Regions from separate parts of the Pectobacterium hainanensis genome, predicted to be linked through region 1. Evidence: riboswitches for the same ligand, from Rfam matches in the RefSeq annotation. Region 1 holds a riboswitch; each other region holds the start of a gene.
What was found. A riboswitch is a leader RNA that binds a small molecule or an ion and turns the genes downstream of it on or off. The one in region 1 is predicted to bind thiamine pyrophosphate.
Positions count from the first base shown of each region.

Region 2: linked by a shared signal. The riboswitch ahead of thiM (hydroxyethylthiazole kinase) and the one ahead of thiC (phosphomethylpyrimidine synthase ThiC) in region 1 are both predicted to bind thiamine pyrophosphate.
Region 3: linked by a shared signal. The riboswitch ahead of thiB (thiamine ABC transporter substrate binding subunit) and the one ahead of thiC (phosphomethylpyrimidine synthase ThiC) in region 1 are both predicted to bind thiamine pyrophosphate.

Region 1 is NZ_JBJYIN010000027.1:5,179-10,037, reverse strand. It holds gene thiC (phosphomethylpyrimidine synthase ThiC) at 1-1,339, opposite strand, end outside; TPP riboswitch at 1,456-1,594, opposite strand; gene rsd (sigma D regulator) at 1,729-2,190, opposite strand; gene nudC (NAD(+) diphosphatase) at 2,299-3,117, shown strand; gene hemE (uroporphyrinogen decarboxylase) at 3,145-4,209, shown strand; gene nfi (deoxyribonuclease V) at 4,225-4,859, shown strand, end outside.
Region 2 is NZ_JBJYIN010000002.1:134,499-139,357, forward strand. It holds gene ACKPVM_RS02730 (aspartate ammonia-lyase) at 1-260, opposite strand, end outside; gene ACKPVM_RS02735 (LysR family transcriptional regulator) at 396-1,322, shown strand; TPP riboswitch at 1,568-1,667, shown strand; gene thiM (hydroxyethylthiazole kinase) at 1,704-2,498, shown strand; gene thiD (bifunctional hydroxymethylpyrimidine kinase/phosphomethylpyrimidine kinase) at 2,495-3,298, shown strand; gene psiE (phosphate-starvation-inducible protein PsiE) at 3,661-4,068, shown strand; gene yegS (lipid kinase YegS) at 4,119-4,859, opposite strand, start outside.
Region 3 is NZ_JBJYIN010000005.1:262,327-267,185, reverse strand. It holds gene thiP (thiamine/thiamine pyrophosphate ABC transporter permease ThiP) at 1-671, opposite strand, end outside; gene thiB (thiamine ABC transporter substrate binding subunit) at 647-1,660, opposite strand; TPP riboswitch at 1,711-1,840, opposite strand; gene sgrR (HTH-type transcriptional regulator SgrR) at 1,878-3,536, opposite strand; gene sgrT (glucose uptake inhibitor SgrT) at 3,627-3,791, shown strand; gene ACKPVM_RS07370 (helix-turn-helix transcriptional regulator) at 3,919-4,485, opposite strand; partial or broken gene ACKPVM_RS07365 (hypothetical protein) at 4,510-4,729, opposite strand.

The sequences.
Region 1 (4,859 bases):
TCGGTACATGTCCAGGGCCTTCGATCATCACCTGTACGTCGTATTCCCAGGCAATTTTGGTCAGCTCGCCCAGCGTATGCAGTTCGGCGAACTGAGCTTCGTCGTTAGCGTCTTGAATTGAACCTGGACGTAATCCATCACCCAGTGAGAGCGCAACATCATAAGCGGCACAGATTTCACAAATTTCACGAAAGTGTTCATAGAGAAAACTTTCTTTATGATGCGACAGACACCATTTTGCCATGATAGATCCGCCGCGAGACACAATGCCGGTCAGGCGTTTGGCGGTCATTGGCACGTAGCGTAGCAGCACACCCGCATGAATGGTGAAATAGTCCACGCCTTGTTCTGCTTGTTCCAGCAGCGTGTCGCGGAACATGTCCCAGTTCAGGTTTTCCGCCACGCCATTCACTTTTTCTAATGCCTGATAAATGGGGACCGTACCAATCGGAACCGGGCTGTTACGCAGAATCCATTCGCGGGTTTCATGGATATAACGACCGGTTGAGAGATCCATCACCGTATCCGCGCCCCAACGGGTTGACCAGACTAACTTTTCCACCTCCTCTTCGATAGAGGACGTGACCGCCGAGTTGCCGATATTGGCGTTAACTTTAACCAGAAAGTTCCGACCAATGATCATGGGCTCTGATTCTGGGTGGTTAATATTAGCGGGGATAATGGCCCGTCCTGCGGCGACTTCCTGTCGTACAAATTCAGGCGTAATGTTCTCGGGTAAATGTGCGCCAAAGCTTTGCCCTAGATGCTGCTGGCGTAGCACCTCACCGCGAATTCGCTCTCGTCCCATGTTTTCACGAATCGCGATAAATTCCATTTCCGGGGTAATAATGCCCTGGCGAGCATAATGTAATTGTGTGACGCGTTTTCCTGCTTTCGCTCTTATCGGATGCGGTAAATGCTCGAAACGGAGGTGATCCAAACCCGCATCGGCGAGGCGCTGCTGAGTGAAATCGGAGCTTACTCCTGCCAGTGCTTCGGTATCGTTGCGTTCAGCGATCCAGTTAGCCCGGATCTTTCTCAAACCAATACGTACATCGGGGTGTGAGGCGGGGTCACCGTAAGGGCCCGCGGTGTCATAAACTGGAATGGCTTCGTTTGGTTCATATTGCGGTGAATCTTTGCTTCCACCCACCAATGTCGGGCTAAGTTGAATTTCACGCATGGGGACACGAATATCTTCTCGCGAGCCGGTCAGATAGATTCGCTGAGAATTGGGGAATGCCATTCCTTGTAGTGTATCGATAAATTGCTGGGCGGCTGCACGTTGCTCACGACGGCCAGTTTTAGACGGTTTTGATAATAATGGTTCTGTAGACATAGCAAGTTCCTATAAGACGTAAAGGGAAAATTGCTTGTCTGGAGACGGAGGGAGTAATAATGGGTATCAGGTCGCATAAAAAACGTATTTAGATCAACGCTATCTATGGCGCAATGAAACGAATTACTCTTGTTCCCTTCGCAGGTATTAACCCGATCAGGTTCCGCGGATCCCGAATTAACGGTCTCAGCCTGTGTCTTTCCCTTCTCAACAATGTCAAGAACGGAAGTACGCTAGGCACTCCGACAAGATAGCCCTAGTGTTAACGGGCTGATTACAACAACGACACTGTATGACGACAAAACCACCATGTCAAAGCGTGTCGGCATATCAGTGATAGATAGATCACATGATTAGTGATAACAAAATGATTTCACTGGCAATAAAAGTTAATTATCAAATACCAGTCGAATCATCTTGTCTTCTAACGTAAAACGTTCAGCCAGCGCTTCGCCAACATGAGAAAGCGCTTGCTGGAATTCAAGACAGTTATCATGATCGATAGCCGTGACCAGGCTGCTATCGTAAAATGTCATGATTTGCTGGGTATTGGTTTGTAATGCATGGTCAAGCTGGGTTGAACGAGCCAGTTTTTGTTCACTGAGAATGGCGGCTTCATGTAGCATCTTTTCATAGACATGAAAATGACCCGCCGAAAGATAATCCACCAGATTCTGACAAAAATGATCCAGAGCTTCTTCATCCAGACGTGAGAGTGTGTCTTTATTCGGCTTGATGCCAACCAGATGATAGTACGTGACAAGAAGCTGCTTACGTGCTTGTAGCCATTGGTCGATTAACGCATTATTGCCACCAACGTATTCAGTCAGGCTTTGTAACTGGTTTAGCATTGTTGACTCCGTGAACGGTAAGAAATAACTGAAATATTAGTTATAAAACTTATGTCATCACCCAGAGTGTAAAATGCCAGTGAAGTGAGAGTGGAGCAATAAAAAGATATGGAACAAACGTTAAAAGGTGATGAAAGTGGGTGGTGGGTAGTCAGTGATGCTGGGCAAATCTGGTTGCCTCAGGGAGAACTACCGCAGGGAACCGCAGCATCATGGTCATTACAGGATGCGAGAGGACGTATCATCGGTGAATGGCAGGGCTTACCTGTGTGGCTTGTGTGTCAGCATCGAGATAGTGAGATGACCTCCGTCCGACAACTTATTGAGCAAGATGCCGGGCTGTTCCAGCTAGCGGGACGCGGTATCCAACTGGCTGAATTTTATCGCTCCCATCGTTTTTGCGGTTACTGTGGTCACGAGATGGTACCGAGTAAAACCGAGCTGGCCTGTTTGTGCCACCACTGCAAAGAACGTTATTACCCCCAAATTGCGCCCTGTATCATTGTGGCTATTCGTCGTGGAAGTGAGATTCTGCTGGCACAACATCAGCGCCATCGCGGTAACATGTACACCGTGCTAGCAGGGTTTGTTGAAGTCGGAGAAACGCTGGAACAGACTGTTGCTCGCGAAGTCATGGAAGAAAGCCAAATTCAGATTAAGAACCTGCGTTATATCACTTCTCAGCCCTGGCCTTTTCCCCATTCACTGATGATGGCTTTTATGGCCGATTATGCTGGTGGAGATATCAAGCACGATCCGAAAGAGTTACGTGATGCGGCCTGGTTTCGCTATGATCGTTTGCCCATTTTACCACCACCAGGAACGGTAGCTCGCCGCCTCATTGAGGATACTGTGGTGTTGTGTCGGGAATGGGATGAGAACGATCGTGTTACCATTCACTCACATCGTGATACGTCACTGCGATAAGCATCATAATGCCTAAAGGAAAATGACATGAGCTACCTGAAAAACGATCGCTATTTGCGGGCGTTGTTACGCCAACCTGTTGACGTCACGCCCGTATGGATGATGCGTCAGGCCGGGCGATATTTGCCAGAGTACAAACTAACGCGTGCACAGGCCGGTGATTTTATGGCTCTGTGTAAGAATGCTGAGCTGGCGTGTGAAGTCACATTACAACCTTTGCGGCGCTATTCTCTTGATGCGGCCATTTTGTTTTCCGATATCCTGACGATCCCTGATGCCATGGGCTTAGGGCTCTATTTTGAAGCGGGAGAGGGCCCTCGTTTCCGCTCTCCCATCGCATCTCATGCTGATGTCGTTAAATTACCCGTCCCCGATCCAGAACAAGAACTCGGCTATGTGATGAATGCGGTGCGGACGATTCGTAAAAGCCTCGCCGGTGAGGTGCCGTTGATTGGCTTCTCGGGTAGTCCATGGACGCTGGCGACCTATATGGTTGAAGGCGGCAGCAGCAAAGCGTTTACCGTCATCAAGAAAATGATGTTCGCTGAGCCTAAAACATTACATCTGCTGCTGGATAAACTGGCCGATAGCGTCATTCTTTATCTCAACGCGCAGATTCGTGCGGGCGCACAGGCTGTGATGGTCTTTGATACCTGGGGTGGGGTGCTGAGCGGACGTGACTACAAAGAATTCTCCCTTCGGTACATGCATAAGATTGTTGATGGTTTACTGCGTGAGAACGAAGGCCGACGTGTACCAGTGACGCTCTTTACCAAAGGCGGAGGGCAGTGGCTTGAAGCGATGGCAGAGACCGGCTGCGATGCGCTGGGCCTGGATTGGACGAGCGATATTGCCGATGCACGCCGTCGCGTGGGCGATAAAGTGGCGCTACAGGGAAATATGGATCCGTCGATGTTGTATGCCGATCCGGCACGGATCGAACAGGAAGTGGCGTCGATCCTTGCTGGGTTCGGTCAAGGCAATGGACATGTATTCAATCTGGGGCACGGCATTCATCAGGATGTGCCGCCGGAACATGCAGGCGTTTTTGTTGAAGCCGTCCATCGGTTGTCCCGCGCTTATCATGCGTGATCGACAGGAGGTGATGTGATTGATACGCAACGGCTGAGGGCCGAACAGCTAGCCCGCGCTTCTGATGTGATTCGGCACGACGATTTACCTTTTGAGCAGCCTGCGTTTATCGCGGGGGCGGACGTTGGTTTCGAGCAGGGAGGAGCGGTCACTCGCGCTGCGATTGTCATCATGCGATACCCCTCTTTGGAAATGATTGAGTATAAAATTGCGCGAATCGACACAACGATGCCCTACATCCCTGGTTTTCTTTCTTTTCGCGAATGTCCGGGGCTGCTTGCTGCATGGGAGTTGGTTGAACAGAAGCCGGATCTGCTATTTGTCGATGGGCATGGGGTTTCTCATCCTCGTCGCTTGGGGGTCGCGAGCCATTTTGGCTTGCTGGTGAATGTGCCAACGATTGGTGTGGCGAAAAGTCGTCTGTGTGGTCATTTTGATGCGTTGGCGGATGAGGTCGGCAGCCAGCAGCCTCTGTCGGATAAGGACGAGCAGATTGGTTGGGTTTGGCGCAGCAAAGCACGTTGTAACCCATTATTTGTGGCGACAGGGCACCGGGTTGGTATGGACAGTGCGCTACAGTGGGTGAAACGTTGTACTCGTGGTTATCGTTTACCTGAGCCAACACGCTGGGCGGATGCGGTCGCGTCCAA
Region 2 (4,859 bases), on a different contig from region 1:
TGCGAGTCAAATGCACCCTCCATCACTTCTTGTGATGCCTTAACGATTGCGACGGCTTTCTCTCCGTTCAGTGCGCCAATCTGTGCATTAGCCTGTGCAGCGGCTTGCTTGATCGCAGCAATTGACCATAAGAAATAGGGCGCATCGGCCGCTGTGCGACCAGAAACAGAAAAATTCAACACGGCCCGTTGAGTTTGAATTCCGTAGTAAGCATTCCGTGGTACCATTAAATTACCTAATAAATCTTTTTCTTCGCGCATATCAATATCTCCAGGATAAAAGTCGTTATCCACATTAGTTATGTGGCGTAGGATATAATTTGATCCAGTTCAAAGAAAAAAAAGCATTGGTAATATAGATAATCTTTATTAAAAAAATTAATAGTATGGCGGGATATGAAAGAGATAAATTTTGATTTTAAGCAGTTGCAGTCGTTTCTTGCTGTCACCGAGACGGGCTCATTCACGGCTGCCGCCAGAAAACTGAATTTGACACAGTCTTCTATCTCGCAGCAGATTGCCAATTTAGAGAATGCCCTCAAAACCGAGTTGATTAATCGTTCTCAACGCCCTATTCAGATGACGATTACCGGGCAGGCGCTGTATCAACTTGGAAAAAGGCTGATCAATGAAGGGGTCTACTTACAAGAGCATATTAATGCGATCAGGCAAGGACAGATTTCATATTTAAAAATTGGATTTGTCGACTCGATTAGTAAAACCGTAGGGCTTGATATTCTTAAAACGCTTCAACCAAAGGTTAAGCATGTTTACCAAATTACGGGAACGGCATCGGGTTTATTAGCGGCTTTAAACAAAGGGGAAATTAATCTGGCGGTGACCATGCTTCACACGGAAATACCCAGCGGTGTGAGAATATATCCTTTGATTGAAGAAGAATTTATGTGTGTCTGCCCTAAATCGTGGTCAGAAACCAGTTTGAACGCATTATGTAAAAACCGGGATTATATTGCGTATACCAGTGATACCCCAACGGGTGTGCAGACGCTTAACTGGTTGAAATGGAATAACTTCAATCCTAACATTCAATTTGAAATCAGCAATGCTGACGATATTATCAGACTCATTGCCTGTGGCTATGGTTGGACATTAACAACGCCGCTGTTTGTTTCTATTAATCCCTCATTTTTTGATGCGTTAAAGTTTATAGACATTAACCATCGTAAAGAGAATCGAAAAATTGTGTTGTTATGCCGGGATGACGAATTGTCTGATTTTTACAAAAGCCTTTCTATCGAGATCAAGGCTATTATGGAGAAAATGCTGGAGAATGATTTTTACAGTAAGATACGAATTGATTGATAGATCCTAAATAATTCAAATTATCTGTGTTATTTAAAATGATAATTTTTCTCTCCACTCGAATTATTCAGGATGTCTCTCATTTAATCCCGATGAGCTTACTCAAGTAAGTGAGCCGAGTAACGAGCGCAGCCAACGCACAGGCAACTTGAAGTATGACGGATATACCATGCAAACCGGATTTATCGGCAGAATGTACCGTCTGCTTGCTTTACGTACACCACTTACTTATGCTGCAACCGTAAGTACATGACTCGGGGTGCCCCTTTCTTGGTAAAGGGCTGAGAAATACCCGTATTACCTGAACTGGATAATGCCAGCGGAGGGAAGTCACGGTATTCCAGCCGGTTACCGCCTTCTTGAACGCCGGTTGGGAGAATGATGAACACTCGACCTGTCTCTTTATCCGTAGCCTGTACGGCTGCGTCATTAACGCAATTCCATGCTCGATCTCCGTTAGTCCACTGTCTGACCAATGATGTGGTGCAGTCGTTTACGGCGAATGTCTTATTGGCGTTAAACGCCTCGCCAGCCATGGTTGTCGATCCTGATGAGGCTGCTCAATTCAGTGCGTTAGCCGATGCGTTGTTAATTAACATCGGAACGCTGGAGCACGATCGCGCTGATGCTATGTTGGCAGCGATACAGAGTGCAAATCAGGCGGGGACGCCGTGGGTACTCGATCCTGTCGCCGTCGGCGGATTAACGTATCGAACGCGATTTGCTCATGAGTTGTTGACGCTGGCACCCGCGGCGATTCGCGGAAATGCCTCTGAGATCATGGCGCTGTCTGGCATGAATACGCAAGGGCGTGGCGTGGACAGCACCAGCGATTCGCTAAGTGCACTGCCTGCGGCACGTGAACTGGCTCGCCGTCTGTCTACGGTTGTTGCCGTTACGGGAGAAAGGGATTACGTAACGGATGGTCAACGGGATTTCTTGATCAGCGGCGGCGATAAAATGATGACTCGCGTCGTGGGAACCGGGTGCGCATTATCGGCGGTCGTTGCCGGGTTTTGCGCGCTTGAGGGCGACCGTTTACAACATGTTGCCGCTGCGTGCCATGTTATGTCGTTTGCAGGCGAGCGGGCAGCTTCATTGGCGCAAGGGCCGGGAAGCTTTATTCCGGCTTTTCTCGACCAGCTATATGGTTTACGTGCGGAGGCGTTGGTATGAAACGGATCAATGCTCTCTCGATTGCAGGTACCGATCCTAGCGGCGGTGCAGGTATCCAGGCCGATTTAAAAACGTTTTCCGCATTAGGGGCGTATGGCACCACGGTGATTACTGCGCTGGTGGCACAAAACACGCGCGGGGTGCAGTCGGTTTATCGCATCGAACCCGATTTCGTCGCGGCTCAGCTAGACTCGGTGCTCAGTGATGTTCGTATTGATAGCGCTAAAATTGGGATGCTGGCGGAGGCGGATATTGTCGAAGCCGTTGCTGAACGTCTCCAACATTACTCACTGCCTTATGTGGTGCTGGATACGGTCATGTTGGCGAAAAGCGGCGATCCGCTACTTTCTCCTGATGCGGTGGATTCCCTGCGGCGATCTCTGTTGCCTTTGGTGTCGCTCATTACGCCTAACTTACCGGAAGCCGCCGCTTTGCTGAATTGTTCGCCAGCGGCCAACGAGCAGGAGATGGTTGAGCAAGGAGAGGCTTTGCTATCACTAGGGTGTCATGCGGTGTTGATGAAGGGCGGACATTTGAGTGAAGAAGAAAGCCCGGATTGGTTATTCAGTCGTGATGCTCCACCGCTGCGTTTTACCTCTTCACGCGTGAATACCCGCCATACGCATGGTACGGGCTGTACACTCTCTGCGGCGTTGGCTGCGTTGCGTCCACGGCTGGCGTCCTGGCAGGAGACGGTGAGCGAGGCGAAAGCTTATCTGCAACAGGCCTTACAGCAGGCAGATTCACTCGAAGTAGGGCAGGGGATTGGGCCTGTACACCACTTCCATCGCTGGTGGTGAAGCCTATCGCACGACGTCTTATACTGGTCTTAAATCACAACCGGTCTTAAATCGTCGCTCAGATTCGATGCCGTCTTGCCAGTTATCTGGCAAGACATATCCTGCGATGATGTCCGTTCTATCAATCCTAATTAAATTAAGTGCTGAAACGCGTAGACATTCTGATGTGCGCTCGGTAATTTTTGGCAGATAGGTTAACAATCGGTGACATCAGGTTGCCGATTTTCTGACATATCGAGAACGTACACTTGCCGGATAAGCAAGACAATAACAAGAACAACTTACCTTTCATCGTAAACCTGCCTTTAATGGCAAACCTGTCTTTAAATGGCAAATAATGTAATGGGTATGAGGGAATGGATATGGCAGGTTCGGCTCGTAGCGTGATGGCCGCTAAGGTGCTTCAGACGATATTAAATATTGGACTGCTGGTGTTGGCGATAATATTGGTTATTTTTTTGGTCAAGGAGACGGTACATCTGGCGAAGGTATTGTTGATCAGTAATGAGAAAGACTCCTCTTATCAATTGATCGAGGGGATCGTGATTTACTTCCTCTACTTTGAGTTTATTGCGTTAATTGTTAAATATTTTCAGTCGGGTTACCACTTTCCACTGCGCTATTTTGTCTATATCGGCATTACTGCCATTATCCGATTGATCATTGTCGATCACAAAAGTCCGTCCGATACGCTGATGTATTCGGCCGCTATTTTAGTGCTGGTAGTGGCGCTTTATCTGGCAAACAGTAACCGACTAAAGCGCGAATAGCGTGTGTTAATCCTATGCTTTGTTCAATCAACCTGGCTCTGGGATATCGACTATCCCAGTAAAGCGCACTGCGGCGGTAAACGACACTGAATGGCGGCAGGCAGTATTTCAATGTGAAAGTGTGTTGATTTGAGTGGTTCGCCATCCAGATTAAATGTCATTTCATCTGGCGCGATAATTTCCAACCAGGGCAGCGTGGCGGAGATCATATTCTGGTTCTCACTGCCGGTGAACCATGCCTGAAGCATATTGGGCAGGAGTTCCTGAGCGGAAAGTACGCTAAGCTCCAGAAAACCATCATTGATCAAAGCATCCGGGCAAAGGACTTGTCCTCCGCCAGCTTGGCGACCATTGCCTATCGCAATCACCATTGTGTCGCCTGACCAGTTAAAGCCCGGTCCGCGAATCTCGCAACGTTCGGCTTGCAGCATATCCATACGAAACAGGGCATGAAGAACATAAGATGCCCCACCCAACGCTGATTTCATTTTGGCTGGCGTTTCTGAGGTGATCCGCGTGGCGAAGCCACCGGTCGCCATATTGATGAAATAGTGTTTATCATTCACCTTCGCCATATCGATTGCCGTTGCGCGGCCTTTAATGGCTAAGATTAATGCCTGATGAGGGGCTAATGGAATTTGGCAACTGGTTGCAAAATCGTTTGCCGTTCCCAGCGGAATAATACCCAGACAGGGGCGTTTCCCCTCCGGTTGGCTGGCAAGCGCGGCTGCCACTTCATTGACGGTGCCATCGCCGCCAGCGGCAATGACATTGTCGGCGTTCAAATGAAT
Region 3 (4,859 bases), on a different contig from region 1:
GTGGCTCGTGGACCGCCGCCAAGAGACAACACAGTAGCGAAACTGGCGAAACACAGCATGAAAATAAGCGCGGCGGTTGGCAGAATTTGTCTGCGCAGCGCAGGCCATTCGACGAGACAAAAGTGCTGCCAGCCGTTCATGCCCAATTGCGCGGCCAACTGGCGTTGTTCGGTTGCGATACTTTCCAGCGTTTGTAATAACAAACGAGTTGCCAGCGGCAGATTAAAGAAAACGTGCGCCAGCAGGATCCCTTGCAGACCATAAGGTGAGAATGGATAGGGAAGCCCTAAAAATGTCAGGAGTTGTGCCAGCCATCCTTGACTGCCATACACGCTGAGCAGACCAAATACGGCGACCAACACGGGAAGCACCAATGTCATGGCGCACAGTCGCATTAGCCAGCGGTGGCCGGGAAAGCGGCGTCGGTACAATGCTCTGGCAAGAAATGTGGCCGGTATGGTTGAGAATAATGCAGACAATAAAGCCTGCCAAAAGGTGAAACGAATGACATGCCACAGATAGCTGTCATGCCATAGCGTTTCCCACTGACTCTCGGGAGCCTGTAGCCAGAGCGCCCCGAAAGCCAGCGTAGCGACAGTAATGAGCAGCGCAGCAGCCAATAGTCCTGGCCATACGCTGCCTGCTGTCAATGACTGACGGCGCGTTGCCATGCCTGAATCCAGCTATTCCTTTTTTCTGCGACCTGTTGGGCGCTGTATTGCAGTGATTTTTCTGGAACGGGCAGTGCGGCAAACCCAGCGGGCAACTCGGTGGATATCACCGGATACATCCAGTTGGTCGTGGGGATCGCCTGCTGGAATGTCGGACTTAATATGAATTGCATAAACCGTTTTGCCAGTTCTGGCTGCTTGCTGGCGGCTAACTGACCTGCGACTTCAATTTGCAGGTAATGCCCCTCGCTGAAGTTGGCCGCCGCGTAATTTTCTTTTTTCTCTTCAATGATGTGATAAGCCGGAGACGTGGTGTAACTGAGGACCAGATCGGCCTCGCCTTTCAGGAACAAGCCGTAAGCTTCACTCCAGCCTTTGGTCACCGTAACGGTTTTCTTTGCCAGCTTTTGCCATGCCTCGGGGGCCTGTTCGCCATACACTTGTTGCATCCACAGCAGTAACCCCAATCCCGGCGTACTGGTGCGTGGATCCTGATAAATCACTTTCCATGGTTCGGCACTGTCGATCAGTTCATGCAAACTCTTGGGCGGATTTTTGAGTTTCTCTTTGTTATAGACGAAAGCGAAATAACCGTAATCATAGGGCACGAACGTTGCATTACTCCAACCGCCGGGCACTTTAAGCGCACGGGTATCAACACTATGTTGGGTAAACAAGCCGGTTTGTTCCGCAGCCTGCAACAGGTTATTGTCTAATCCCAGAATGATGTCCGCTTTACTGTTTTTACCTTCCATACGCAGTCGGTTCAATAACGATGCGCCATCTTCCAGCGCGACAAAATTGAGCTCACATTCACACTCTTTTTCAAAGGCGGTTTTAATGACCGGACCAGGCCCCCATTCGGACGCGAAGGAATCATAGGTATAGACGGTGAGCGCAGGTTTGGCGAAAACCGGTGCGGAAAGCAGTAATAAGCAGGGCAGGCTTTGTCTCAGCAGGATGGCTGAACGTTTTAATAATGATGTCATGAACACTTTGCACTCCTGAAAATCATAGGGTGGCAAAGGATTTTGAGTCAGCGATGAGCACTCTCAAATCCCTTCGCCGGTATTAACCGGATCAGGTTCGACGGGTGTTTTCTCAGCGAAAAAGCGTTACGCCGCGGTCTATCCTGTGGCGAAACCTGTTCCGCACCCCGTTGAGAACGAGTCATTGTAAAGGGTTCAAGGTCGCAGGGAAAGGTTCTCAGTTTTCCGGCGGCACAAACCAGGCCGATTTGAAGTCAAACCAGCCCAGCATGTTCATACGAATCCCGCGCATACTGCGCTGACCTTGCAATTGCAGCCAATGATGGAGCAAAGGATGTAACTGACCGCTGTTGACCAACTTATCGCACCACTCTGCGATAGGAAGCGCATGGGTACGCCATTGGTGCGCATCCTGATGCAGATCGTCATCCAGACAATGTTGCATCAGTGGTAGCTCATAAAGCATGGCGAATAGCGAAAATTCGAGGGGAAGGTAGCAGTTCACGCTACTGAACCAAATATCACTTTCGCTGTTTCCCTGATACCAGTCTTCGTAACTGACGGTTTGAACGTGTAGATGGACATCATGCTTTGCCAATAGTTTACGCATGATTTCACTCAATATTTGGTATTCAGGATGCGCCTGATAAAAGGTGAGTGTGACGTGCTCAAGGCCGTGGGGTTTGGGTAATGGCGTACTGGGCTGTTGATGATGCCAGCGAGGAAGTAGGCTGTAAGCCGGTGACCAGTCTCGCTGATGGGCGGCATCGGCATGGCTTAGCAGCGCAATGGGGTTAAATACCTGCCAGAGCCAACGACGAATGTCAGGATGTTTGGCTAGCGGCGAGCGTTTATCAAACATAATGAAATAACAGCCTTCTTCCATCCTGCTTTCCAACTGTTCGTGACGGGAATCATCGGACTGCACTTTGACAGAAACGGGCATTTCTTCCGGCTCATCTGGTAATACCCAGATATTGACCTCGTCAATAAGCGCTCGATAACCATAATAGTCATCAAAGGCACGTATTTTCATATGGTTGTTGTTATTGCTGACAACGGCGTAAGGCCCGGTGCCAATCGGGTGTCTGGCAAAATCGGGCAGCGTTCGCCATTCCTGAGGCAGGATCATGGCCGGCACACTGCCAAGCAGCCACGGTAACCAGTTATCGTCACTCTTTAACCGCACGTCGATGACAAAAGGCATAGGCGAGGTGACACTGTCGATATGACAAAACAGAGGGAGTTCCGCTAGCCGGGTCAGTGAGGTGATGACATCATTCATCGTGAGCTCACGTCCATGATGAAAACGGATTGACGGGCGTAGATAAAAGCGCCAACGCAAGGGTTCCAGTCTCTGCCAGTGATGTGCCAGATCGGGTTCCAGTTCCCCGTTTTCCTCATTTATATTGGTTAATCCGCTGAATATTTGTCTGGCGATATGCATTTCTGAGCGTCGTAGCGCTGAACCGGGCAGTAAATTACGCAATGGCCGGTAATACAGGATACGCAGTATATGTTTGCCTTGACGAAAGCTACGACCAAGATGGGACAAGAGCATTTGGCGTACGGTTTCTTTGTCACCGACAAGCTGAACCAGTTGATCGATACGATCTTGTTCCAATAAATCCTCTGCCCGCTGCTCTTTCAGCGCGAGACCGGTATAAATGAACGAAAGCTGTGAGCGTTTTCCTCTGCCTGCTTCTGCCTGCCAGGTTAGCCAACCCTGTCGTTGCATTGCCCCCAACAGTGAACGGATATGACGGCGCGAGCAGCTTAATATGGCCGCCAGTTCTTGCAGTGTGGTATCGGTCGATTGCCCTTGAAAGTGTTGCCACAGGCGAATGAACTGCTGTTGAAGACGGTTGGAAGACATAAAAGAGGAACTCCCGGTCTTAAAGTCATCAATTTATCTTTCCCTATATTACGCTGATACTTTTGCATAATGAAAGCGTGGAGGTGGCTGATGGCGATTTCCCAACGGTATGCATTCTATCGTGATTATTTCGTGGCATGTCGGGCAACGTGGTTACGTTGGATATCTGTTCAACAGCGAATGGCGTTATTGCAACAGGTTACCCAGTGGCAAATTGAATCCTTGTCGGAAGAGGAATACCGCCGCTGGCTCTAGCGAACGGTAACGGTAGTGAGAAAAGCATTCTGAGTAATGGTGTATTTCACCAGCCAGCGGTTTTTTCGCTGGCTTTTTTTATGATGAGCGTTGTGCTTGTCACCCTACGTGCTGCTATGACGTCACGTTAAAAATTGCTTCCAACGATTTTTGTGGCCGGTTTGACATCGCTAAGCAGAGTGGAGTAATGCTCCAGTTTGTCTTTCTGGCTGGTGTTACGTAGCTGCAATGCCAGATTGATGGTAGCCAGTTCACTGGCATGGTCAGCAATTTCCTGCGGTATTTTCTTCTGTTTCGCGAGCCAATCGGCCACTTCACTCCAGTCCCACAGCGGAGACGATCCCTTCAGTCGCTGGACGGGGGAAGGAAAATCACCGGTTCCGCGCTTGCCATCCTTAAGCAGTGCGATTGCCTGACGCGACATGGCGGATAATGCGGCGATGTCACTGAGCCCGACCCACGCCGCATCAACGGATTGAACACGGGCACCAATACCCGCTGATTCAATATCATGAATGGCGCTAATGATGGCTTCAGAAAAATAGGGGCTTTCCCGATCAAATTCTAGATAGACGGTATTACCATAAAAGCAGATGAGGGCATCGTCGCAACGGCTGGAAAAGAGAGCATTTTCCAATCCTGCGGTTGTGGATGTCACACCAGATAGCGTGAGAGAAAAATGGTAAGTAGCCATACGTGACCTCGGTAACCGGTTTTTTTATGCTTTTCTTAACATGCTCTGACAGCTATCCACTTTGCGATGGATTTGTTTCGCATGATTTTCTGGGTTTGCGGGCGTCGACCAAATGCTCATCATATGGTCAGCATGGCCGGGCATGTCACATATAAGCCGACCAAAAGCTGGGCTTCAATCTCCAACCTCGTGACAGTGCATATTCAATGGCTGCTTGAATATGCTTATTCGGGTGTTTTTTCATTGTCATCCTGAATAATGAAGTGATAATAATCTTTAGTGTTGACAGATGTCAACGATGGCGTGTCGAACTAGAGTGGAATATATCGTTTTGCAGTTTGCAATATTGATGAACAGGCTGAAATTGCGCAGCG